DNA from 3 places in the Heyndrickxia vini genome. Region 3 is predicted to be linked to each of the others. Evidence: riboswitches for the same ligand, from Rfam matches in the RefSeq annotation. Region 3 holds a riboswitch; each other region holds the start of a gene.

Region 1 (4,635 bases), 470 kb from region 3:
AAGGTGAATTTGAGTACACTCAAATTCACCTTTTTCACTATTTGAAGCTAGTTATGTCCCAGCCTCTGTCTTTACGATTATTAATCTGCAAATATCTCTTTCCATTCATCTTTTTTCGCAAGTAATTCGCGAGCAAGTTCTTGTGCGCCCTCAAGGCTATGACTTGCAGCCCAACCACATTGAATTTCATTGCAAGCTGGAACCTCTTTTGCCTCTAATACATCTTGTAACGTTTTTTCTAAGGCATCAAGAATCCCATCATAATTATCATGATTAAGGACGGCAAGATAAAAGCCTGTTTGACAGCCCATCGGACTTAAATCGACTACATGATCAAGATGATTACGTACATTTTCAGCTAGTAAATGCTCTAGTGAATGAAGAGCTGGCATCTCCATATGTTCTTTATTTGGTTGTTTTAAACGGATATCGTATTTATGGATGACATCTCCATTTTGTCCATGAGTAACTCCGGCTAAACGTACATATGGTGCCTTTACTTTTGTATGATCAAGATTGAAGCTTTCTACATTCATTTTTTGTACCATTACATATTCACTCCTAAATAAATAATTTTATTGTTTGAATTATCAATATAGTATAGCATACTATAAAGATTTTTCTTTTAAAGGTTGATTAGTATTTATTGCCTTTTCTTTTCTTTGGAGCCTTGGATATCCAACTAGTATCGCTATCACTCCGCAAATTCCCATCAAGATTGGGTAGAAAGAATAAGGGATAATGCTCACAGGTGAAATTGAGGCGATGCTGGCTGCTGCAAGTAGTTGGCCGCCGTATGGAACAATTCCTTGCCAGCAACTAGAAAATAGATCGAGAATACTTGCTGATTTTCTTCCATCAATTTCATATTCATCTGCGATATTTTTCGCTAATGGTCCAGTAATAATAATGGAAATCGTATTATTTGCTGTTGCGATATCCGCAACGCTCACTAAACTAGCAATCCCAAACTCGGCACCTTTTTTTGATCTAATTTTGCTAGTGACAAAGTGTAATAGATAATCAATTCCACCATTATATTTAATAATTTCAACTAAACCACCAATCAATATTGCTACAATTGCAATGTCTTCCATACTCATGACACCTTTGGCAACGGTTTGCAGAAATCCCAGAAAGTCATATGATCCATAAGCAATTCCGATGATGCCGGCAAAAATGGTTCCTCCCAGCAATACGATTAAAACATTGACTCCGAGTAGAGCGGCGACTAAGACAGCTACATATGGTAATACTTTGACCAATTCATACGGATGATCACCGGTAACACTTGCATGGTTTCCAAGGGTGATGATTCCAAGTAGGATGGCTGTAACAATGGCACCTGGCAAAACGATAAAGAAGTTCACTTTAAATTTGTCTTTCATTTGTGTTTGTTGTGTCCGTACAGCAGCAATCGTTGTGTCCGAAATCATTGAAAGATTATCGCCAAACATTGCTCCACCAATAACAGTAGCCATGGCTAATGCTGTAGGGATATCTGTTTGTGTGGCGATCCCTAACCCAATTGGCGCCAATGCAACAACCGTACCCATAGAAGTCCCCATTGAGGTAGAGATAAAGCAACCGATAATGAAAAGTCCTACCATTAATAAATTTGCAGGAAGCAACGATAATCCAAGATTGACCGTTGATTCAACCGCTCCCATTTCCTTAGCAACACCGGCAAAAGCTCCGGCTAAAACAAAGATGATACACATTAAAATAATATTTGAATGTCCAGCTCCTTTACAAAAGATATCAATCTTTTTAGATAATGATTCCTTCCTATTCATCAATAATGCGACTGTACCTGCAATAATGACCGCCACACTTAAAGGCATTTTGGAAAAATCATTTGCAAGAATTCCCGTTCCGATAAAAAGAAGTACAAAAATTAATAATGGTAATAGTGCGAGAAGACTTCCTTTTCTTTCTTGTTGTTTTGTCACATTAATTCCTCCTATTTCTTAGTTCATTGTCATTCCGCCAGTCACATTAATTCCTTGCCCTGTCATATAGTCGGAAAGTGTTGATGATAAGAAGACAACGACATTTGCAATATCTTGGGGTTTCGCGGTTCTGCCTAATGGGACCTGCGATATATCCTCTTCTTTAATTGCTTCAGCATTAAGTCCTCTTAACTCACCCCCTATGACTCTTTCATTTTTTTTTTTTCATATCGGTTTCTACAATACCTGGGCAAACTGCATTTACATTGATTTGGTCTTTGGCTAATTCAATCGCCATTACCTTCGTAAATCCTAAAACGGCATGCTTTGATGCTACATAGCTTCCCATTAAGCGGTATCCGTTTTTTCCAGCCTGAGATGAAATATTAATAATCTTTCCACCATCACCTTGTTTTTTTAGTACTTTTGCAGCTGCTTGACTACATAAATACACGCCTTTAGCGTTCACATCCATCACTCGGTCCCAATCAACCTCTTTAATATCAACGGCATAATCCATGGAGGAAATCCCTGCATTATTTACTAAAATATCTAGTCTTCCAAAGGATTCGATCACCGTTTCAACCATATTGTTGACTTGATCACTGTTTGTTACATCTGCTTGCACATAAAGTAATTGGTCCGTCGTTTGATGATGATTAATATTGATATCAACCGCCGCTACTTTTGCTCCGCAATCTAATAGTGCATCGACAATTGCTTTGCCAATCCCTTGTGTGCCACCTGTAACAATGGCAACTTTTCCAGTTAAATCTAAACAATACATAAAGAAACCTACACTCCTTGTTTATTATTCTTATAAGAATAATCGGATATGGTGATGAAATATTCTATGATTTTCTTCATTCCTTAAAAATAAAGGCTGTTTTCGTAAAGATTATTGTTTTGGGAATGATCCGTTCCTTTCCGCTACAGGCACTCGCTTTCCGCGGGGCTGGCGATGAGCCTCCTCATCGCTTCGCTCTTGCGGGGTCTCATCTGTCCAGCTGATCCCGCAGGAGTCTCGTACCTTCCGCTCCAATCCACTCTCCCGTTTAAATTTGTTGAAAGCAACAATCCTTTAGAAAAGAGCCAAAATAAAAGAGGCCACTCAATATAGAGAGGCCTCATCTAACAAGAAATCGTCCTCTCTTATCTTTCAAAACGAATGTTTTGCAGGATTTAGCACCGATTCATGATCATCATGAAAGGTTGCCGAGCTTCATAGGGCCAGTCCCTCCGCTACTCTTTATAAGAGATACAATATGAAATTAACGTTACATCTTATTTATTTAAATTACACAAATGGTTGAGAAAAGTCAATTTAAATTTTTTAAAACAAAAAATTCCGGCCATAAGCCGGACATAAAAGGGTTATAAAAAAGGGGTATTCAATCAACATAATTGTTGAAGGAAAAAGTTTGAAACAAGTTTCTTGTTTCCTATGTCTATAAATATATAGAGAAATAATTAAATTTCCCTTAATAAAATAGATTAACATTAAGTCTTTCTAACATATTATTCAATCATATTGCAGGATTTTTTACTTTTTGCGAGAATGAATAAAAGATATATTTTCTTAATGGAATAATGAAAGAGTGGTAAATGTGGAACAAACAATCGAGGACTATTTAAAATATTTAAAATTAGAGAAAGAAACTCCATCCTTAAATTATTTGCAGCGGTTGATACAACAACATTTATCACGAATCCCTTATGAAACATTTAGTAAGTTTCATTATTTTCAGGAGCGTTCAAACTATGTTCCCCCAATCGAGGTTTTTGTAGAAAATCTAAACGAAAAAGGGTGGGGAGGGACATGTTATACATTAAATATGAATTTTTCTCGCTTATTATCCCGATTAGGGTTTACTTGTTCATTAGTAAGAGTAAATCCGGGCCACTTAGCCATCATGGTGACGATTGGTCAAAGGCAATATTATGTGGATGTTGGTTATGGCTCACCAATTATGAAGCCAGTCGAGCTAGAAGCAAAAAGAAAACATGTTTTACATGGATTTGGTGAAGAAATTGCTTTTACCCAAAAAACGATGGATAAATTTGAAATAGATCGCCGTTCGAATGGAAAATCCTTTGTAAAAAAGGAAATCGAGTGGACACCATTATCTGAAAAAGACATTATTGAAGATATTCAACAATCCTATTTTGATCATGATGTAAATACAACGATGAGAAGAATTTCAGCTGTCCGATTTAATGGACATGAATGCTATTTTTTAAGAGATCACACGATTAAGGTGATGACCTACCGGAATATCCGTGAAATTCAAATGAGGGATTTTGATAAATGGAAAACAACGGTCCAAGAGGTATATCAGATCGATGAACATTCAATTTATGAATCTGTCCAATTTCTTAAAGAACGAGGGGTAGTTTTATTTAAGAAAAGTTAATACAAGGAAAAGAAGGTGTAGCATTGCACATTCAACCACAGTTTTTATATTCTATTCTGCTTATTGGATTTATACTTTATCGAAGGATTAAGCGATCAATTGGATTTCAGCCATTAAGAAAGCGAAGACTTATTGTCCGGATTACGCTATTTTCTATTTTATTGATTTTGTTACTTTTTACGAGCGCTATACATCCTATCTCATATTTATATGATTTAGTAGGCATTGGATTAGGGGTCATCCTATTATTGTTTGCCGTAAAACATAGC
Region 2 (4,635 bases), 1.9 Mb from region 3:
TATTATTTTTTTGACAAAAACACGGAATGGGCGTACAATTTATAAAATTTGAAATCATTTTATAATTAGAGGTGCTTGCATAGTGAATCAATCATTTGAAACGAAAATCGTTCATCAATCTTTAAAAAAAACCAACCATATTCGAAGTAAAACCACACCGATATTTCAAACCTCCGCTTTTACTTTTAATTCATTAGAGGAACTTGAGGGTTTTTATGATGGTGATGCGTCATACTTATATACGAGAACGGGCAATCCAAACACAGATGAACTAGGACAAATGGTGGCAAGTCTTGAAGGGGCACCAAGCGGGGTGGCAACCTCCTCGGGATTGTCGGCAATTCTAGCCGGTGTGTTATCTGTTGCTTCAGCTGGGGATCATATCGTTGCAGCTGAAGACATTTATGGTGGTACACATCATCTATTAAAGCAGGAATTAAAAAATCTAGGAATTGAAACAACCTTTGTCAACTTTGCTGATGAAGCTGCCATTCGGCACGCAATACGGGATAATACAAAACTATTATATTCCGAAACAGTTACGAATCCCTTTTTGCGTGTTGAACGGATTGACAAACTTGTGCAACTAGGTGAGGAATATAAGTTGTATACAATGGTAGACAATACCTTTGCAACGCCATATTTGTTGAATCCTTATCTGGAGGGTATCCATATTGTCGCCCATAGTGCGACGAAGTATTTGGGTGGTCACAGCGATGTAACAGCCGGGGTAGTTGTTGGTTGTGAAGAATTAATGTCGAAAGCACGTCAAAAGGTAGTTAATCTCGGAAGCAATTTGAGCTCATTTGAAGCATGGCTTACTTGCCGTGGTATAAAAACAATGGCATTACGTATGGAACGTCAATCCGCAAATGCGAAACAATTGGCGGAGTCACTCTATCGAAATTCCTATGTGAAAAAAGTCTATTATCCTACCGATCTTTCAAGTAGAGGAAATGGAGCGATTGTCACAATAGAATTAGCAGACACATGTGATATCCATCGATTCTTTTCATCGTTGGGCTGGGTGAAAATTGTACCTACTTTAGCCGGTGTTGAAACGACCGTATCCTACCCGTTAGGTACCTCCCACCGAGCACTGTCACTCGAAGAACAGCAGAACATAGGAATCAACCAACAAGTTGTGCGAATTTCGATAGGAATTGAAGATGCAGATGATATCATTAAACAATTTGATAAAGCCATTCAGGCTTCGGTTTGAAAAATTCCTTTTCCGAAGGATTGTTGCTTTTAACAAGTGCAGAGTGGATTGGAGCGAAAGGAACCTGACTCCTGCGGGATATAGAGGAAAAGTCGAGACCCCGCAGGCGCAAAGCGCTGATGAGGCTCGACTTCTCACCGCGAAAAAGCAGGTTCCTGTAGCGGAAAGTAACGGTCATAGTTTATTCTTTAGAAAAACTTTTAAAAAAAAGGTTGACGAAGTAACAATTCGTCTACTATAATGCAAAACAAGAGCAATTTTAAATTTTCCAAAAAAACTAAATGTATCACTCTTATCGAGAGCGGCGGAGGGACTAGGCCCTTTGATGCCCGGCAACCTTCAAGCAAATTTGCTTGAAAAGGTGCTAATTCCTACAGATCCAATAGAGATCTGAAAGATAAGGGGAGGAACCTATTAATGAGCCCTCTTCTTATGAAGAGGGCTTTTTGCTTCCCTTCGTATAAAAACCACCAACGATAACACTTCAGGAATCTCTCGACTCGCCTAGCGAAAAAATCAAAAACTTTGGAGGAATGTAAAATGACAAGCGAACAATTTCAACCCGAAACATTATTACTGCACGGAGGGCAAGAACCGGATCCTACAACAGGCTCACGTACAGTTCCTGTTTACAAAACAACATCCTATGTATTTAAAGATACCGATCATGCACAAGGTTTATTTGCATTAGAACAGCAAGGTTATATCTATTCGCGAATCGGCAATCCGACAGTAGATGTTTTTGAACAGCGAATTGCCCTATTAGAAGGTGGAACAGCCGCTGTTGGGCTGTCTTCAGGAATGGCTGCAATTGCCTTCTCCATCCTAAATATTGCCGGAGCAGGGGATGAAATCGTCGCTGCTGGAAATTTATATGGTGGAACATTTAATCTGTTTTCAAATACACTTCCGAAATATGGTATTAACGTAAAATTCGTTGATGCAACAGATCCGGAAAATTTTAGATCAGCGATTACACCAAAAACAAAGGCAGTATTTGCCGAAATTATCGGAAACCCTAGCCTACATGTTCTCGATGTTGAAGAAGTTGCAAAGGTTGCTCACGAAAATGGAGTACCACTTATCGTTGATAACACATTTGGTACTCCTTATCTTTCAAACCCTATTAAGTGGGGGGCGGATGTAGTCATCCATTCAGCTACAAAATGGATCGGAGGACACGGAACAACCATTGGCGGAGTGGTCGTTGATGGAGGAAAATTCGACTGGAACAGTGATCGATTCCCAGACTTTAAAGAACCAGACTTGAGCTATCATGGTATCCGCTACGGTGTCGATGTTCCGCAAGCAGCCTTTGCAACAAAATTACGCGTACAAATTTTGCGAGATTTCGGTGCAAGTTTAAGTCCGGATAGTGCGTTTTTGTTATTACAAGGATTGGAAACATTGCACTTGCGTGTACCTAAGCATAATGAAAATGCAGGTAAAGTCGCACAATTTTTGCAAAACCATCCTGCAGTTTCATGGGTCAATCATCCAAGTCTCGAAGAACATCCATCACATGACCGTGCAGTTAAATATTTAAAAGGCGGATTCGGATCCATTGTCAATTTCGGAATTAAAGGCGGAAGAGAAGCAGGGCGTAAAGTCATTGATAACATTCAATTATGGTCACATGTAGCAAATGTTGGCGATGCCAAATCATTAATTATTCACCCGGCATCGACTACCCATCAACAGCTAAGTGCAGAAGAGCTAAAAGTATCAGGAGTGACGGAAGAGTTAATTCGCTTATCCGTCGGACTTGAAGCCGTGGAAGATATTACGGACGATCTAAACCAAGCCATTCTCAAAGCAACAAGTGTAACAGTTTAATCTAAGGTGCCTGGCACCGTACTTCAATATATTGGTAAATTTGTGGTGCCGATGATGATTTGTATAAAATGCCTTCCCGATGAAAGAAATGAAGTTTGGTAAAGGCAGGTGGGAGTTAGTAATGTCAGTTATTAAAGTTGCATTGTTAGGTTTTGGAACGGTGGGTGAAGGTGTTTACAGTGCTATTCAATCACATCAAGCCCAGCTTAGAAAACTTTTGGGAAAAGAAGTTAGGATTGTTGCGATTCTTATTCGTGATCAAACAAAAGAAAGAATGATTGATGCGAATATTCTTGTGACAACCAATTTTGAGGATATTATCGAAATTCCAGATTTAGACGTGATTTTTGAGGCAATTGTTGGGGAGGAACCCGGTAGATCCTATTTGCTCCAAGCCATTGAAAAAGGAATCCATGTGGTTACTGCCAATAAAGAAATGTTTGCTAATCATGGTCATGAACTAATTCAAAGGGCACAGGAAAATGAAGTGAATATCGGCTTTGAAGCTACGACAGCTGGAGGCGTTCCGATCATTCGAACCATTAAACAGCTCTTACAAGTAAATCAAATAACCAAAATTCAAGGGATATTAAATGGAACATCTAATTTTATTTTAACTGAAATGAGAGAACGAAAGCTTTCGTTTGCTGATGCGCTACAACTTGCTCAGAATAAGGGATATGCAGAAGCTGACCCAACGAACGATATAAGCGGGATTGATGCTTTTTATAAATTAATGATTTTAAGTCAATTAGTCATTAATCAACAACCTAACTGGTCGGAAGTAATAATAGATGGTATTAAATCAATCACGCAGGAACAGATTGAACAAGCAGAAAAACGGGGACAACGTTTTAAACATATTGCTGAAATTTCTTTTAATGACCACTCTTTAGTAGCATCCGTTCAGCCAATCATCGTTGATTCGAATCATCCCCTTTATTCAATTGAAGGTGTTGAAAATGCCATTGCAGTAGAAGCGAGTTTAGTCGGAAAAATAACCCTTCAAGGCCCTGGAGCTGGAAAGTTTGCAACTGCAAGTGCGATGATCGAAGATTTTGTAGACATCATCCAACACTCAGCAACAAAGAAAAGACGGGAATATCAATCCATTAAATGAACAGAAAAAAAGAAATCGGGTCCAAACCTTACGAATGTACTTGTGAGGTGCAAAACTTGTAAATCACACTAAAACTTCACAGCATTATTCACAGTCAAAAAGCTTAGAGATGTAAATATCTCTAAGCTTCTTTTTAACAAAACAACAAGTGCATTAGATGCTAAAACGACGTTTGATAATAAGCGGAGAAATTCCCCTTAATTGGAAAAGGGCACTGAAATTAGGTTCAATAGACGGAAGTTTTCCGACTATTGACTCGAAAAACATGAAAATAGGTAATTTTGTTGTGCTTAATCGGAAAAGCTCCGCTTATATCCCCCTAACCAAGCTCTATTCTGTCGTATAACCGGAGAAACTACGCTTATTTTTTACGATTGGTTACCCTGTGTAAATTAGAAAACGGTAAGCAATTAAAATTCTCCAAAATGTTGATAAATCAATAAAAAAACGCACTGTG
Region 3 (4,635 bases):
ATCAATGGGATTAATGCTGGATCATTTTCCCACTTATTTAATGTCTTTACAATGGTTTCGGTCGGTTCGATTAATTTTATAAATTGTATCGTCATTGTGCATTCCTCACTATTATGTTAAAGCCCTCAGTTTGTTGAGTACTTTTTTTCTTTTATTTTAACATAATATATTTAACATTCGTTATCTTCAACAAGGTAGCTAAGAGACATTTTTTTAATTGAAGAAATCGTATCTTTTTAAAGGTTATTATGCTAAAATTTAATTGAAAATTATAAATTTTCGTTTTATAGATAATCTCTTAAAGGGGGTAGATCGTATGAAATACAATAAACATGTTAGCGTGAAAAATAGAAAAGGGAAGACGGCTAACTAATTATATACAGCGTTTTCCCGAGAATTGAAAGGGGAAAATCATTTGAATCAAACGTTATTAATTATTGATGCCCAGCAAGAATTAATTGATGGGAATGAAAAGGAAAGTGCTGTTTTCAATAAAGAGCAGCTCGTAAGAAATATTAATTTAGTGATTGAAAAAGCAATAGAGGTAAATGTTCCAATTGTGTTTGTAAGGGATGTTGACGTAGCTGAAGGGAAAGGAGAAGGTTTTCAGGTTCACAACGCAATTAATGTTCCCTCTGATTCAAAAATTTTCGATAAAGCGGCAACAAATTGCTTCCATGGGACTGGACTTCTTTCTCATCTGCGGTCACAAGCGATTGAGCACATCGTAGTTATGGGATGTGCAACACAATATTGTATAGATACTGCAGTTAGAACTGCCACAATTACTGGATTTGATGTGACATTAGTCGGTGATGGACATTCAACAACAGATAATGATTGTTTGAGTGCGGAACAAATCATTAAGCATCATAATCGTACCCTTCATGGGCACTACAATGTTGAACATTTTTCAATGGTTAGAGATGCGGAGGAAGACTTGTTTCATCCGACACATGACTCGTATCGAGAATAATATAATCTATTCTTTTTTTATGATTTGGTTGCCAATTGGCAGCCTTTTTTATTTGAGGCAAGGTAACTCCATTAATCTTTATTCATAATTTTGGTTACTAATTTTTATGATCCACAAATCGAAAATCTGCAGTATAAAAAGGAGTCAATGATCCACAAACGAAATTGTATGATGCACAAACGGAGATTCATGCGGCACAAACAAAATTGTATGATCCACAAACCGAAAATCCACTGTATGAAAAGGAGTCGATGATCCACAAATGAAATTGTATGATGCACAAACGGAGATTCATGCGTCACAAACAAAATTTTATGATGCACAAACGGAAAACCAGCAGTATAAAAAGGAGTCGATGATCCACAAATGAAATTGTATGATGCACAAACGGAGATTCATGCGTCACAAACAAAATTGTATGATCCACAAACGGAAAAGCAGCCTAAGGCCAACACAGTTAATCCGCTGCAACAAGATCATCACTTATATCTAAAATCAGTTTACTATTAGCAGTGATTAATTTCGGCTTACTTTTATTTACAAAATAGCCAAAATAAGAAAAACGGCCTCCTTCCATCACGGAAGAAGGCATACTTATTAAATCGTTCCCCAAATATCGCTAGCAATTTCAATTACATGTTTAATTTTATTCCACTGATCTTCTTCAGTTAATACATTTCCTTCTTCCGTGCTGGCAAATCCACATTGAGGGCTTAATGCTAGGTTTTCCAAAGGAATATATTGACTAGCTTCTTTTATTCTTTCTTTGATTCGATTAGAATCTTCCAGGTCAGAGAATTTTGAGGTGATTAATCCAAGTACAACGGTTTTGTCATCACGTGCGAAACTTTTTAATGGCTCAAAATCGCCTGAACGATTATCATCATATTCGAGGAAAAGTCCATCGACGTTTAAGTTTGCAAATATGGCATCGGAAATCGTATCATATCCGCCACTGGTAATAAAAGTAGATCGGAAGTTACCTCTGCAAATATGCATTGTAATCAACATGTCATTAGGTCTCAGTGAAATGGCATCATTTAAACAACGTACTCTCGTATCAATGATGTCTTGTACATCCATACCGTGTTTTTCAACAACTGCTTTGATTCGTTCTTCCGATACAAAATCAATCCACGAAGTATCATCTAATTGCAGATATCTGCAGCCGGCATCATAGAATGCTTGAATGGCTTTTTGATAGGCAACAACAGTATCTTGATAGAACTGCTCTCTGTTCCCGTTATAATATTCATCACCTTGAATTCTAGTGAACAACATATTCGGACTTGGTATGGAAAACTTGGCAACTTGGCTACCATCTCCGTATTTATCTACAGCTTCTTTTAAAAACTTAAAATGTTCGAGCATATAATGATCGTGGAATTCTACTTTATCGACTACTTTAATGGCATTATTTTTCGGCTGCGCTCCTTTGAAGTTATTAATATATTCCGCTTCAAACAGTTCAACACCATTTAAACCTGCTAAAAAATCTAAATGCCAATAAGAACGTCGAAACTCCCCATCAGTAATGGATTTAAGTCCAACCTCGATTTCCTTTTGCACAAGTTTCTCAATTTCTTTATCTTCAACAGCTTTTAATGCAGCTTTATCGATTTCTTCATTTGCAAAAGCTTTTCTTGCTTGTTTAATCGGCTCCGTTCTAAGAAAACTGCCTACATGATCAGCTTTAAATGGAACTTTCGTTAATGTCTTTGTCATAAAATAAATCCCCTCTCAATTTAAAATAAAAAACCCTCTTCACATAAATAAGAAGAGGGGGAGTTTCCATAACCGGGTCTCTTCTTATCTTCAAGCATTCGCTACTGGAATTGGCACAGTACTTCTAAAAGTCTGCTGCCGAGGCTTCAAAGGGCCAGTCCCTCCACCTCTCTAGATAAGAATATTCTAAACTATTTAACTACAAGCTAAATTACACCTGTTTTGCTGTTCTGTCAATAAAAATTATTTCTTGGTCTTTTATTTTCCAAAATATATTGAAATCCATATAAGAGAAATGCCTTGTAAAAGAAGTAAATGAAAAACTGAAAAACATTCAACCGAACCAATGTAAATAATTTAATTTTCGGGAAAAAACTTTTAGCCAAAACTGAAAAACTGAAATTGAAGAAGGCATTGAGTAAGATGAAATTTATGAATTTTCCATAAGTCCATTTTAAAGTCCATAAGGCTACCGCCATCATTGGACCGATTAAAAAAGGAAATTCATTAAGAAAAAAGGAATTCGGCTTATTATAGAAAACCCACCATTTACGTTTCTTTCCAATCGGGACATCTATTAAATGGATAAAAAAAACGAAGACGAAGGAGGGGAAAAATCTTTTTATACTTCGTAGATCCAAAAAAGATATTAATATCCAAGAAAACAATATCATTGAAACATTAAATAGTGATTTATTCCTTTTTGTCATCTTAAATACTTCCTTTTTCTTTTTATTGGCTTACTGTAAGCAAGTCGGTGATGGTACAAAATTTAGCGTTTCTTTTTTTGAAAAAAATATTCGTTAATGACTTTTATAAATAAACATCGTATTATAAGATATAATCTTAATTAACGATAAAAAGAGGGATTATATGAAAAAAGAGGTTGCACAGCTAAATCATTTATGGACAGATATTTACTATCAACTGCGTTATCAACATCAAGAAAAGATTACGCACCAAAGTGTTAGGATTATGCAAGTGATTCAAAAGGAAGAAAATGTAGGGATTAAAGAAATTGCCCAATCCATACAAGTTTCACATAACACCGCTTCAGAACATGTTAAACGCTTATTAGAAAAAAATTATGTCTGTAAAAGGCGAAGGTTGGAAGATGAACGAAAGGTTATTTTGGATTTGACTAGTCTGGGAAATGCTGTTTTGCATCGTCATTCGTCACTTGATGATGAAAAACTTAATCAGCTTTTATTCGAAAAAATGAGTAATGAAGAAAGGGAATTGATTTTAAAAGCATTTTCATTAATGAAGGAGAGAGCAATGGATGTTGAATTATCGTAAAGCAACTATTGAAGATATCAATCAATTAATCGATTTAAGAAAGAAGCAATTAATTGATGAAGGAATTGAACCTACTATAGATATTGATCCTGAATTATCAGCTTTCTTTAAAGAAAAACTTAAGACTGGATCCCTCATTCAATGGCTAGCGGAAGATAATGACGAAATAATTGCATGTGGTGCAATCATTTTTTATGACTTCCCACCGACTTATACCAATAAGAGTGGGAAAAAGGGCTATATTACTAACATGTTTACAAAGGAAAGTTATCGTGGACAAGGCATTGCAACGAGTTTGTTAAAGAAACTAGTGGACGAAGCAAAAGATAGAAGAGTTATAAAAATATGGCTTGGCGCTTCGAAGTTAGGTAGACCTGTTTATAAGAAGTTTGGCTTTAAAGAAACAGATGAATGGATGGAATTAAATACTTTATAAAGAGAACGGGAGGGAACTCAGTATATTTGAGTTCTCTTTATTTTTTTTATTGATATTACTAGATGGAAATTCACTCATAAATTGCAATACCTTCTTTACATAAAAGTTCTATGCTATGTATGCCGGAAAAATCCTTTTTAAAGGAATTGATTCATTTTTAACGAATTACTATTATCAGTTACGTTTTATCAAAGGAGAG

The links. A riboswitch is a leader RNA that binds a small molecule or an ion and turns the genes downstream of it on or off. The one in region 3 is predicted to bind S-adenosylmethionine.
Region 1: linked by a shared signal. The riboswitch ahead of I5776_RS19225 (SDR family NAD(P)-dependent oxidoreductase) and the one ahead of I5776_RS16995 (5-methyltetrahydropteroyltriglutamate--homocysteine S-methyltransferase) in region 3 are both predicted to bind S-adenosylmethionine.
Region 2: linked by a shared signal. The riboswitch ahead of I5776_RS04975 (O-acetylhomoserine aminocarboxypropyltransferase/cysteine synthase family protein) and the one ahead of I5776_RS16995 (5-methyltetrahydropteroyltriglutamate--homocysteine S-methyltransferase) in region 3 are both predicted to bind S-adenosylmethionine.

Annotation. Positions count from the first base shown of each region.
Region 1 covers NZ_CP065425.1:3,867,814-3,872,448, reverse strand. The annotation lists gene I5776_RS19235 (S-ribosylhomocysteine lyase) at 81-548, opposite strand; gene I5776_RS19230 (Na+/H+ antiporter NhaC family protein) at 609-1,952, opposite strand; gene I5776_RS21700 (SDR family oxidoreductase) at 1,971-2,105, opposite strand; gene I5776_RS19225 (SDR family NAD(P)-dependent oxidoreductase) at 2,164-2,739, opposite strand; SAM riboswitch class I at 3,102-3,210, opposite strand; gene I5776_RS19220 (arylamine N-acetyltransferase) at 3,560-4,366, shown strand; gene I5776_RS19215 (CcdC protein domain-containing protein) at 4,390-4,635, shown strand, end outside.
Region 2 covers NZ_CP065425.1:995,886-1,000,520, forward strand. The annotation lists gene I5776_RS04970 (trans-sulfuration enzyme family protein) at 83-1,222, shown strand; SAM riboswitch class I at 1,512-1,626, shown strand; gene I5776_RS04975 (O-acetylhomoserine aminocarboxypropyltransferase/cysteine synthase family protein) at 1,763-3,058, shown strand; gene I5776_RS04980 (homoserine dehydrogenase) at 3,138-4,178, shown strand.
Region 3 covers NZ_CP065425.1:3,394,001-3,398,635, reverse strand. The annotation lists gene I5776_RS17005 (GNAT family N-acetyltransferase) at 1-95, opposite strand, end outside; gene I5776_RS17000 (cysteine hydrolase family protein) at 416-976, shown strand; gene I5776_RS16995 (5-methyltetrahydropteroyltriglutamate--homocysteine S-methyltransferase) at 1,574-2,701, opposite strand; SAM riboswitch class I at 2,783-2,883, opposite strand; gene I5776_RS16990 (MarR family winged helix-turn-helix transcriptional regulator) at 3,575-4,000, shown strand; gene I5776_RS16985 (GNAT family N-acetyltransferase) at 3,987-4,436, shown strand; gene I5776_RS16980 (phosphotransferase family protein) at 4,552-4,635, shown strand, end outside.